Regions from separate parts of the Paeniglutamicibacter cryotolerans genome, predicted to be linked through region 2. Evidence: riboswitches for the same ligand, from Rfam matches in the RefSeq annotation. Region 2 holds a riboswitch; each other region holds the start of a gene.
What was found. A riboswitch is a leader RNA that binds a small molecule or an ion and turns the genes downstream of it on or off. The one in region 2 is predicted to bind S-adenosylmethionine.
Positions count from the first base shown of each region.

Region 1: linked by a shared signal. The riboswitch ahead of E9229_RS09920 (methylenetetrahydrofolate reductase) and the one ahead of E9229_RS06590 (acyl-CoA dehydrogenase family protein) in region 2 are both predicted to bind S-adenosylmethionine.
Region 3: linked by a shared signal. The riboswitch ahead of E9229_RS05150 (flavin reductase family protein) and the one ahead of E9229_RS06590 (acyl-CoA dehydrogenase family protein) in region 2 are both predicted to bind S-adenosylmethionine.

Region 1 covers NZ_JACHVS010000001.1:2,141,060-2,144,326, reverse strand. The annotation lists partial or broken gene E9229_RS09925 (PLP-dependent transferase) at 1-685, opposite strand, end outside; gene E9229_RS09920 (methylenetetrahydrofolate reductase) at 699-1,310, opposite strand; SAM riboswitch class I at 1,412-1,525, opposite strand; gene E9229_RS09915 (DUF4397 domain-containing protein) at 2,002-2,817, shown strand; gene E9229_RS09910 (class F sortase) at 2,823-3,267, shown strand, end outside.
Region 2 covers NZ_JACHVS010000001.1:1,380,642-1,383,908, forward strand. The annotation lists gene fmdA (formamidase) at 1-322, opposite strand, end outside; gene E9229_RS06580 (FmdB family zinc ribbon protein) at 370-660, opposite strand; gene E9229_RS06585 (AmiS/UreI family transporter) at 735-1,364, opposite strand; SAM riboswitch class I at 1,571-1,667, shown strand; gene E9229_RS06590 (acyl-CoA dehydrogenase family protein) at 1,837-3,012, shown strand; gene E9229_RS06595 (LLM class flavin-dependent oxidoreductase) at 3,130-3,267, shown strand, end outside.
Region 3 covers NZ_JACHVS010000001.1:1,075,011-1,078,277, reverse strand. The annotation lists gene E9229_RS05165 (single-stranded DNA-binding protein) at 1-462, shown strand, start outside; gene rpsR (30S ribosomal protein S18) at 525-764, shown strand; gene rplI (50S ribosomal protein L9) at 780-1,232, shown strand; SAM riboswitch class IV at 1,397-1,508, shown strand; gene E9229_RS05150 (flavin reductase family protein) at 1,572-2,081, shown strand; gene E9229_RS05145 (DUF1801 domain-containing protein) at 2,960-3,267, opposite strand, start outside.

The DNA of each region.
Region 1 (3,267 bases), 760 kb from region 2:
CGGCCAGGGACTGGCCCCTGAACTGCTTTTCCGCGACGATGACGGCGCCGCCGAGCACATCCGAATGTCCGCCGATGTACTTGGTGGTCGAGGGGACCACCAGGTCCGCACCCAGTGCCAGCGGTCGCTGCAGGTAGGGCGAGGCAAAGGTGTTGTCCACGACCAGCAGCGCTCCGGCAACGTGGGCGATCCGGGCCCACGCCGCCACATCGGCGATGCCCAGCATCGGGTTGGAGGGCGTCTCCACCCAGAGCAGCGCAGTTTCACCGGGCCGCACGGCGGCAGCGACGGCTGCGGGATCGGTGATGTCCACCGGCGTGCTGGTGATGCCCAATCGAGAATGCAACTGGTTGATTAGTCGATTGGTCCCGCCATAGCCGTCGGCACCGAGCACGATGTGGTCGCCCTGGCCCAAAAGCGCCCGCAGCAGCGCATCCTCGGCGGCTATCCCGGAGGCGAAGGCGAAGCCCGCGGCACCACCCTCGAGCGTTGCCAACTGGATTTCGAACCCGTTGCGTGTCGGGTTGGAACCGCGCGAGTATTCGTGCCCGGCGCGCAGCATGTTGATGCCGTCCTGGATGAACGTGCTGGTTTGGTAGATCGGCGGGATCACCGCACCGGTCAGCGGATCCGGTTCCTGGCCCGCGTGGATGGCGAGCGTGTTGAAGCCCTGCGTGGCGCCCATGTCCGGTTCCTTCCTAGACTTCTGCCTTCGAGGCGGCGACGCCCAGCCCGGTGTAGTCGAGCGGATCGAAGTACACCTGGGTGATGGCGAAGTCCGCCCCCGAGCGTTCCTTGGCCAGCAGGACCTCGACGTCGTGCTCGAAGGAAGGCGACTCGGGATGCCGCATCGGGTAGGCGGCGACGCCGATGGCCAGGCGTCCGGCCCCCAGCGCGGCGGTGTTGCGGGCTTCGACGTCCCTGATCAGTTCGACCAGGTAGCGGGCGAAGGGAAGCTCCCTGCGCCAAGCCCCAGGTTCCCTGGGCAGGTCGCCGCGCAGTGCCGGCACGCCACGCACACCAATGGAGACGAAGTGCTGGACCAGGGATTCAAGCGAGGCCCGGTCCTCCCCCACGCAGGTCAGGTGGGCCAGCGGACGCAACCGGGTGTTGTTGATCAGGTGCCCGATCAGTTCAAGCGATGCCTTTCGACGGGCTTCGGTGCCGGAATAGGTGACCGACACGTAGTCGGGGTCGGTGGATTCCAGTTCGACGATGCTGTGGTGGGCGTCCTCCGCGGCCGCAGCGCTGGCCGGCGGGTATAACTCGTAGGACAGCGACGGCAGGGCCGTCGACAGTGTCATGCTCATGTGTTGCTCCTCGCTGGTAGACGAGGGAGGCACCGTTATGCGGCATCTGCCAGGGCTTTCCGGGACATGCCGGAGCGCTCACTGAAAGGGACGCTGATGCGACTCCATCGGTCCTGGCGTTAGCACCGTTCCGTGATGAACCCCTGTTATCCGGGGTTCTGGGATGGTTGCTGCGGCGTCAACGAGCCAGATCTCTCAGCCGCTCTTGATGGTTGATGAATTCATCTAAAACCCAAATGGATGCACGGCACAACATCGAGTCAGTCCGCTGGTCACATAGCCCCATGCGGAGAAATATGAAGCGGCGGAGACCCCCATGCGTCTACGGTCCAAACAATTGTTAAGCATTCATTTGCCCTCGACGTTCGGATCGGTGGCATATCCGGGCACTCAAGCGGCACCCGGAAGAATTTCATGGCGGCCGCCTCCGGTTGAGGTCGGCGGGGAACCGTTAGCGAACGCCCGGTCTTCCTCATTCAGGTACATCCAGCCCGTCCGTCAACGAAGATCGCCTCTCGCCGTCACACTCAGGCATCGGGCGGACGCTTCTGTTCAGCTGGCGAATGGGTGCCCGAAAAGTATCGATGAAAAGAGTTTTCACATTAACTGCATCCAAAGAGAACCCATTGGGGGAAGTAAGGGATATCACACACACCGACCCCTCTGGTTGGGGCATCTGGAAGGAAAAACCATGCGCAGGACACCGATCATCGCCGCCATTGCAGGATTCGGATTACTCGGACTCGGAGTGGCACCCGGGTACGCAGCACCAGACGACGCACAACTTTCCGTGTTTCACGGCGTTCCCGGCTTAAAGGTCGATGTCTATGTCAATGGCAAGCTGACACTTGATGATTTCAAGCCAGGAGACCTGGCCGGTCCGCTCAAGCTCGCAGCAGGAACCTACACCGTGGCCATCACGGCCGCAGACGCCAAGGACGACAGCTCCCCCGCCATCGGACCGGTGGATCTGAAGCTTGCCGCAGGCAAGAACTACACCGCAGCCGCACACCTCACGGCAGCCGGGAAACCTACCGCGACCCTCTTCACCAACGACATTTCCAAGATCGCCGCGGGTGATGGACGGCTGATCGTACGCCACATTGCGGCCGCCCCAGCCGTCGACGTGTTGGCAGGCGGCAAGCCCGTGATCAAGGATCTGATGAATCCCAAGCAGGCACAACTGGACCTGCCGGCAGGCACCGTTTCGGCCTCGGTCGCTGCCACCGGCACCACCAAGCCGGTGATCGGCCCCGCTGATGTCATGGTCACGGAAGGCTCCGACACGATCGTCTATGCCTGGGGCAGCCTGACGGACAAGAACCTGGCGCTGGGCACCCAATCGATCGCCGGTCTCGGCTCAGCACCGGCAGGAGTACCGACCGGCACCGCCGAAGTCAAGGACGGCGGAGCTGCACAGGGCATGCTCGTCGGGTTGGGTGCGCTCCTGCTAACTGGCGTAGCTGTCTTCGGCCGCAAGCTGCGTCCGGCAACAAACCGAAAGTAGGCATCATGAACCGGCTTCCCGGCCTCGCCGCGGTAGCCCTGATCGTGGTCGGGGGCGCGACATCTAGTGCGTCCCCGACCATCCTTGGCGGCCCGCTCGTCCCCCACGAGTCCGTCGCCCTCAGCGTGTCGGCGTCGTCGTCCCCCTCCCCCGGGCTGCGAACGACGCCGACACCCGAGCCCGCAGGAGCACCTGCCGGGGTGGTGGTCCATGACTCATCGGCACCGGCTGCGCAACGATCCCTTCCCGGTCCTTCCCGGATCCGTTACCCGGGAATCGGGGCAGACATGAGAACCATCGGGGTAGGTGTTTCACCCGACGGAACCATGGAAATTCCCGATGACGCAGCAGTCGCCGGCTGGTACCGATATTCCGCCGCCCCATCCGAACCGACGGGGAACACCATCATCGCTGCACATGCCGGATCGATCCCGACCCCACGCGGCCCGC
Region 2 (3,267 bases):
CGGCCAGCGGACCCGAATCCTCTTGCGGGATCGGACCCACATCGAGGATGTCCACTACCAGCAGGTCACCGGGCTTGGCGCCCTCGACGCGGAACGGTCCGGAGAGCTTGTGGACCGTCAGCAGCGGGGCGTCGAGGATGTCCTGGGCGGAGTCGTCGTTGACGATGGCCCCGTCAAACCATTCCCGGCAGTCGACGCGGAACGAATCGCCGGGTTTGACGGTGGCCACCGGCGGGATCTCCGGGTGCCACCGGTTGTGTCCGAGCTTCTCCTGGTCTTCGAACTTCTTGCCTGAATCGAGCGGAAAAAGTACTTCTGGCATGGTATTTCTCCTTAAGTGAACTCGTACTGGTTTTTGTTCTTCGGGCCCTAGGGCCGCGGAAGTTTCTGATGCAGCGGATTGGAGGTGTACCGGGCGGGTGCCTTCATGCCGCTGGAGGGGAGCCTGTTCGAGACCACCTCGGGTTCGTGGGCGCTGCGCTTGGTCGAATCGATCAGCTTGAACTCCGCAGAACCCGCGATCGACAGCTTCGGCGCGCTGATCCTGCGTCTGGACTGCTGCCCGCAGTCGGGACAGTCCAGCGACCCGGGGGCCTGGCTCATCGAAAAGGACGCTTCGAATGCTGTGCCTTCGGGGCAGCGGAATTCGTACAACGGCATGGAGGGCACTCCTGATGTGGGCGCGGACAAATGGTGGAAGGAAACTCGAATGGGTCGAAAGACTGAACGCCCGGTCAGCCGGCCTGGGTCATCGCTGCGGGAGCCGGCGCGTTAAGCGCCGCACGCCGACCCATGACGAAGGCGAAGATCAGGGCCAGCAGGCTCGCGGCGGCCATCCACAAGGCATTGGCCGTGGTGGATTTGAACGCGCCGGAGATCAACAGCAATGCCGGAATCGTGGCGGTGATGTGGGCGACTATCAGGGTGAACCAGCCGGTGGTGATGGCCAGGCTTTCCATATTCAAGCCCAGCAGCAGGAAGAACATGAACCAGAGAACCGCCCAGGTGTACCACATCACGGCGGAAACGGGGTCATCAAAGTGCACCAGCAGGACGCTGCCGATCACTATGGCGCAGACTGCCACGAACAGCGAGAACCAGCCCAGGCCTTCGCCGGGAAGTGAGCACAGCTGATTGAGGCCCACGTACAGGTAGGTGAAGCCAAAGAGGTAAAGCCCCGCTGCGCCAAAGATAATGGCCGGGTCTCCGTTGGCTTGGGAAATGATGATGGTGGGGAAGACCGTCTGCATGGCACCGACGAACAGGTTCATGATCGCGGCTGATTTTCCGGGAACCTTCCCGATGAGCATGAGGCCGTTGATGAAGAGAACGGCGCCAACGTATAGCAATCCGACATTACTCAAGTGAACATCCTTCAAACGCTTATATGGGTTGAGGGGTGGTGCGCCGGCGGACAAGGGAAGATGTCTCTGACCGGATCAATCACTGGCTTCCCATCAAGCTATCCTCAACACTCGGAGAACGTCAATGGGTGCGCGGGAAACGAAAACGACGAAAAAAGACGCGGGACATTCGCCATCGACAGGCCTAAGCGTGTAGACAGGTGTCATTACCATCCAGAGCGGCCGAGAGATCTGGCTCGATGACGCCGCAGCAACCCCAGCCCATTCAATGGGCGGAAGGTGCTCACGCCAGACCGATGGAGAGTGGACCATGGCCCTGGCGCCTGAAACAGTACGTGTACCAGCCGAAATCAATCTCGGGACCTTCGGAGCAGTGGACCTGGACGACCTTGGCGATGCGGTTCCGGCGCGGCACCTGATTAAACTCACCCCGGGCGTTCCCACCGGTTCGCATTACGACGAACTGGCGGCGATCTTCCGCCCGGTCTTCGCCCGCATTGCCGAAGGGGCGCGGGAGCGAGACTCTACCCGGACCCTTCCCTTCGAACAGGTGGGATGGCTGAACAAGGCCCGTTTCGGAGCACTGCGGGTTCCGGCCTCCCGGGGTGGCCACGGCGCCTCGCTGTCCGATGCGTTCCGGCTGCTGATTGAATTGGCCGATGCGGATTCGCAGGTCGCCCACCTGTGGCGCTCGCATATCGGCTTCGCCGAAACGGTGCTGCTGCTGCCCGACGACGAGCTGCGGGATACGTGGTTCGGGCGTTTCGCCGACGGACACATCGTCGGCAATGCCTACACCGAACGCGGCGGAAACACGCTGGGGACCCTCTCAACGAGGCTGGTTTCAGCCGGCGGCCGCTGGCGGGTCACCGGTGAGAAGTACTACTGCACCGGCACCATCTACGCCGATTGGGTGGCGGTTGCGGCCTCCCGCGAGGATGTCCCGGGCCGGCACATCGCCGTAGTGTCGACCCAACATTCCGGGGTGCGGATTTACGATGACTGGGATGGCTTCGGCCAGCAGCTCACCGGCACCGGGACCACGTCCTTCGATGCCGTTCCGGTGGACTCGCTGCTGCCGCAGGACGCAGACGGGGCCCACCCCGAATCCGCGATCTACCAGTTGGTGCTGCTTGCCGTGCAGGCCGGCATCACCCGGGCGGTGCTGCGCGATGCCCGCGAGCAGGTGCAGGTGCGCACCCGCTCCTTCAGCACCGGAAGCGGTGTGGTGCCGCGGCACGATGCCCAGGTGCTGCAGCTCATCGGTGAGATATCTGCCTCCGCTTTCGCCGTGGACGCCACGGTGCTGGCCGCCGTGGCCGAACTCGAATCGGTGCTCGCGGACGAGGCGCTGAACGCGGCCGAGCGTTTTGCCGTCGCCGAGCTCTCGGCCAACCGCGCCCAGACGGCGATCCAGCCGCTGGTCCTGGGCGCCGCATCGAAGCTTTTTGACGGGTTGGGGGCATCGGCCACATCAAGCGCCTGCAACCTGGACCGGCACTGGCGCAATGCCCGAACCGTGGCGACGCACAACCCGGCCATCTACAAGGCGCGCATCGTCGGGGACTACGAGGTCAACGGCACGGCTCCACGCAAGCTGAATTCGGTCGGCAATGCCGGCGCCCGCCACACTTCCACCCGGTTCTGAGCGGGCTCAACCCACCGCACCCACCATCCACCTCGCCATCGGCCCCGCACATCGCGCACGGCGGTCGATCCGCCCAGCCCGGGAATCATTGCCGGGAGCGGAAACCAAAGGAGAACCATGAGCAATTCACCGGCACGCCGACATATCCGCTTCAACGCCTTCGACATGAACTGCGTCGGCCACCAGTCACCCGGGCTGTGGCGCCACCCGCAAGACCGCTCGGCAGACTACACCGACTTGCATTACTGGGCCGAC
Region 3 (3,267 bases), 310 kb from region 2:
TCCAATGAGTGGAAGGACGGCGACACGCTGTTCCTCCGTGCATCGGTGTGGCGCGAGGCTGCCGAAAACGTCGCTGAGACGTTGACCAAGGGCATGCGAGTCGTTGCCCAGGGTCGCCTCAAGTCGCGTTCATACGAAACAAAAGAAGGCGAAAAGCGTACCGTTACCGAGCTAGAGGTCGATGAAATCGGCCCGTCGCTGCGGTACGCATCTGCCAAGGTCACCCGCACCCAGCGCTCCGGCGGTGGCGGCGGAGGCTTCGGCGGCGGAAATGCCGGCGGCAACGCTGGCGGGTTCGGTGGCGGCAACGCCGGCGGCAACCCTGGTTTCGGTGGCGGCAACGCCGGCGGATCCGGCGGTGGCAACTGGAATGCGCCTGCAGCCGATCCCTGGGGTGCTCCTGCCGGAGGAAACAACGGCGGATGGGGCAGCAACCCCGGTTCCGACGAACCGCCCTTCTAACCAAAATATTCACCATCCCGCAGAGTTCCTCTGCGGGCTCCACAAGATAAAGGAGCTCCACGATGGCTAAGGCTGAACTCCGTAAGCCCAAACCAAAGTCCAACCCCTTGAAGGCCGCTGACGTTACCGTCATCGACTACAAGGACGTAGCATTGCTGCGCAAGTTCATCTCTGACCGCGGAAAGATCCGTGCCCGTCGCGTCACCGGTGTCTCCGTTCAGGAACAGCGCAAGATTGCACAGGCCATCAAGAACGCGCGTGAGGTTGCTCTGCTTCCTTACTCCGGCGCTGGCCGCGGCTAAGGGAAGGTAAACAACATGGCAAAGCTCATTCTGACCCACGAAGTCACCGGCCTTGGTGCCGCAGGCGACATCGTCGAGGTGAAGAACGGTTACTCACGTAACTTCCTTCTGCCGCGCGGTTTCGCAATCACCTGGAGCAAGGGTGGTGAGAAGCAGGTGGAGTCGATCAAGGCAGCACGTGCAGCTCAGGCCGTTGCTTCCCTGGAAGATGCTCAGGCACTTGCTGCTTCGCTGTCCTCCAAGTCGGTTAAGATCGCCGTCAAGGCCGGCGCAACCGGCCGCCTCTTCGGCACTGTAAAGACCGAAGACATCGCGAAGGCATTCGAGGCCGCTGGCCTCGGAAACGTCGACAAGCGCAAGGTCGAGATCAACGACCACATCAAGTCGATCGGCAGCTACACCGCTACCGTTCGCCTGCACGAGAACGTCGCTGCGACCCTCAACCTGCAGATCGTCGCCGCCAAGTAGTATTTGGGCACGATGGCCCCGACCGCTTGCGGCCGAGACCGGTGAGACCCCGCATTTTTGCGGGGTCTCGCTTTTTTAACGGGAAGCCAGCAGATCGAAGCGTGAGGACACAATGCGCCACAGCCTTTGACTGATGTGGGCCGGCTCTCCTACCGTGGGTAGTGAATCAAGAGCGTCAACGAACAGCCCTGGCTTGTTGGCCGGCAACCCTCTCACGGTAGTGGGGTGCTCCAGGTGAGGATTCGGCCCCCGGAAAACCGGCGGCAAGTACCGCACGCCGTAAGGGGTGGCCATGTTCGGCACCCTCCATCCGGTGGGCCGACTGACAAGGAAACGCCCATGTCCCTGAACCGGGAACTCGACCAGGAATCCCTGCGACACGCCTTCTCCCAGCACCCCTCGGGCGTTGCCGCGCTCTGCGCCATCATCGATGGAGAACCGCAAGGCATCATCGCCTCGACCTTTACCGTCGGCGTCTCCATGGATCCACCGCTGGTGATGTTCGCGGTGCAGAATACGTCCAAGACCTGGCCGGTCGTGCGTCAGGCTGGCCGTATCGGGGTCTCGATCCTGGGTGCGGGACACGACCTGGCATGCCGCCAGATCGCCTCCAAGGCCGGGGACCGCTTTGCCGACCTGCGTCTGGACTCGACGGACGAAGGCTCCCTGTTCCTGCAGGACGCCAGCCTGTGGCTGGACTGCTCGGTGGAGCAGGAGGTCCCGGCCGGTGACCACCAGGTGGTGCTGCTGCGGGTGCATGGATTCTCCACGCTGGAGGAGGCCAACGACCCACTGGTCTTCCACGGCTCGGCGTTCCGCCGTTTGGAAGCGCAGGCCCTGGCCTCCTAGCGGCGGCTAACGCCCTTCCCCGCGTCCATCGACCGCTCGGCCCTCCGCAATCCTCTGACCAAGCATGAGCTGGGCACCTTGGACTGAACGGCCCCCTGTGGCGTGTGCCATGGTCATCAAGGATTCTTCTGGAGTAGCGTGACGGAAACTTCAGTTCGTGTCACGGGGGCAGATGCATGCCGTCAGAAGCGAGAGGGGGGGCGATGGAGCGTCATCGATGCGATCCCGTTCCCCGGGGCCGTCGTGGGCCGTAGTTTTTGCGGCAGGCAGCGGTTTCTTGCTTGCCAGATGCAACGCCGGGTCTCCGCCGCAGGCCAGCGCGACAGATTCCACGCAGTCCGCCGTGCCGATCTCCACGCCGGACCCGGCATCTGGCGTCTCGCCAGGGATCGGGACGCCGAAGGGTGGCCGGGAATCTTTGAAGAGGCCTGAAGGATCAGGGGAAACGGCACTTGGCGACGCTCCTGGAGAGGTGATCGGAGTGGAGTTCATTCGAGTTGGCCGCATCTGGAATGCCACGTTGCAGCGTGAAGGTGGCCCTGGGCATGAATTAGTTGGGAGAGCGGCGGCGCGAAGGTGCTGTCGGGCCCTTAACCGGACCGGTTGCTGGCCACACCATAGGCGGTGCCATCGTGCGGACGTCGACTATGCCCAGACGGCCACGACCGCGAATGCGTTTGTCCAGCGGGTAGCGGCCTTGAGCTGGGAGTCGGTTCAACGCCCGGCACTCCGGCTGGGAGGCTCAGGTTAATGAAGGCAAGAAAGGCAGCGAGGACTACGTTGGCGCCATCTCTGCAGCGGCCAGGCGCAACATGACTGACACCCAAGGCGCGTGTCGGGCGTTCATCCTCTGGGGAACTACGAGACGAGACGTCCCCTTACGTGGAGCCATGCTCCTTTTTCATGTGTTGATATCCGTGTTCCATCAGCTTGCGTAGGGCGTCAATATCGACATCGGCGAGTTTGTTCACGTACAGGCAGGAGGCCCCGCGTCGGCTCTTGCCCAGTTTCTCGAGCAGCTCGGGCGCCCGTGGCGCATTGGTCAGACCGTAGAGCGAGAGGCTCGAGGCCCGCGGGGAAAAACCGATCATCGCGGCGTCGCCCTCATGCCCGCTGTCATAGCGATAGTGGTAGCTATCGGACCCGATGATGCTCGGGCCCCACATGGTTCCCGGATGCCCGGTCA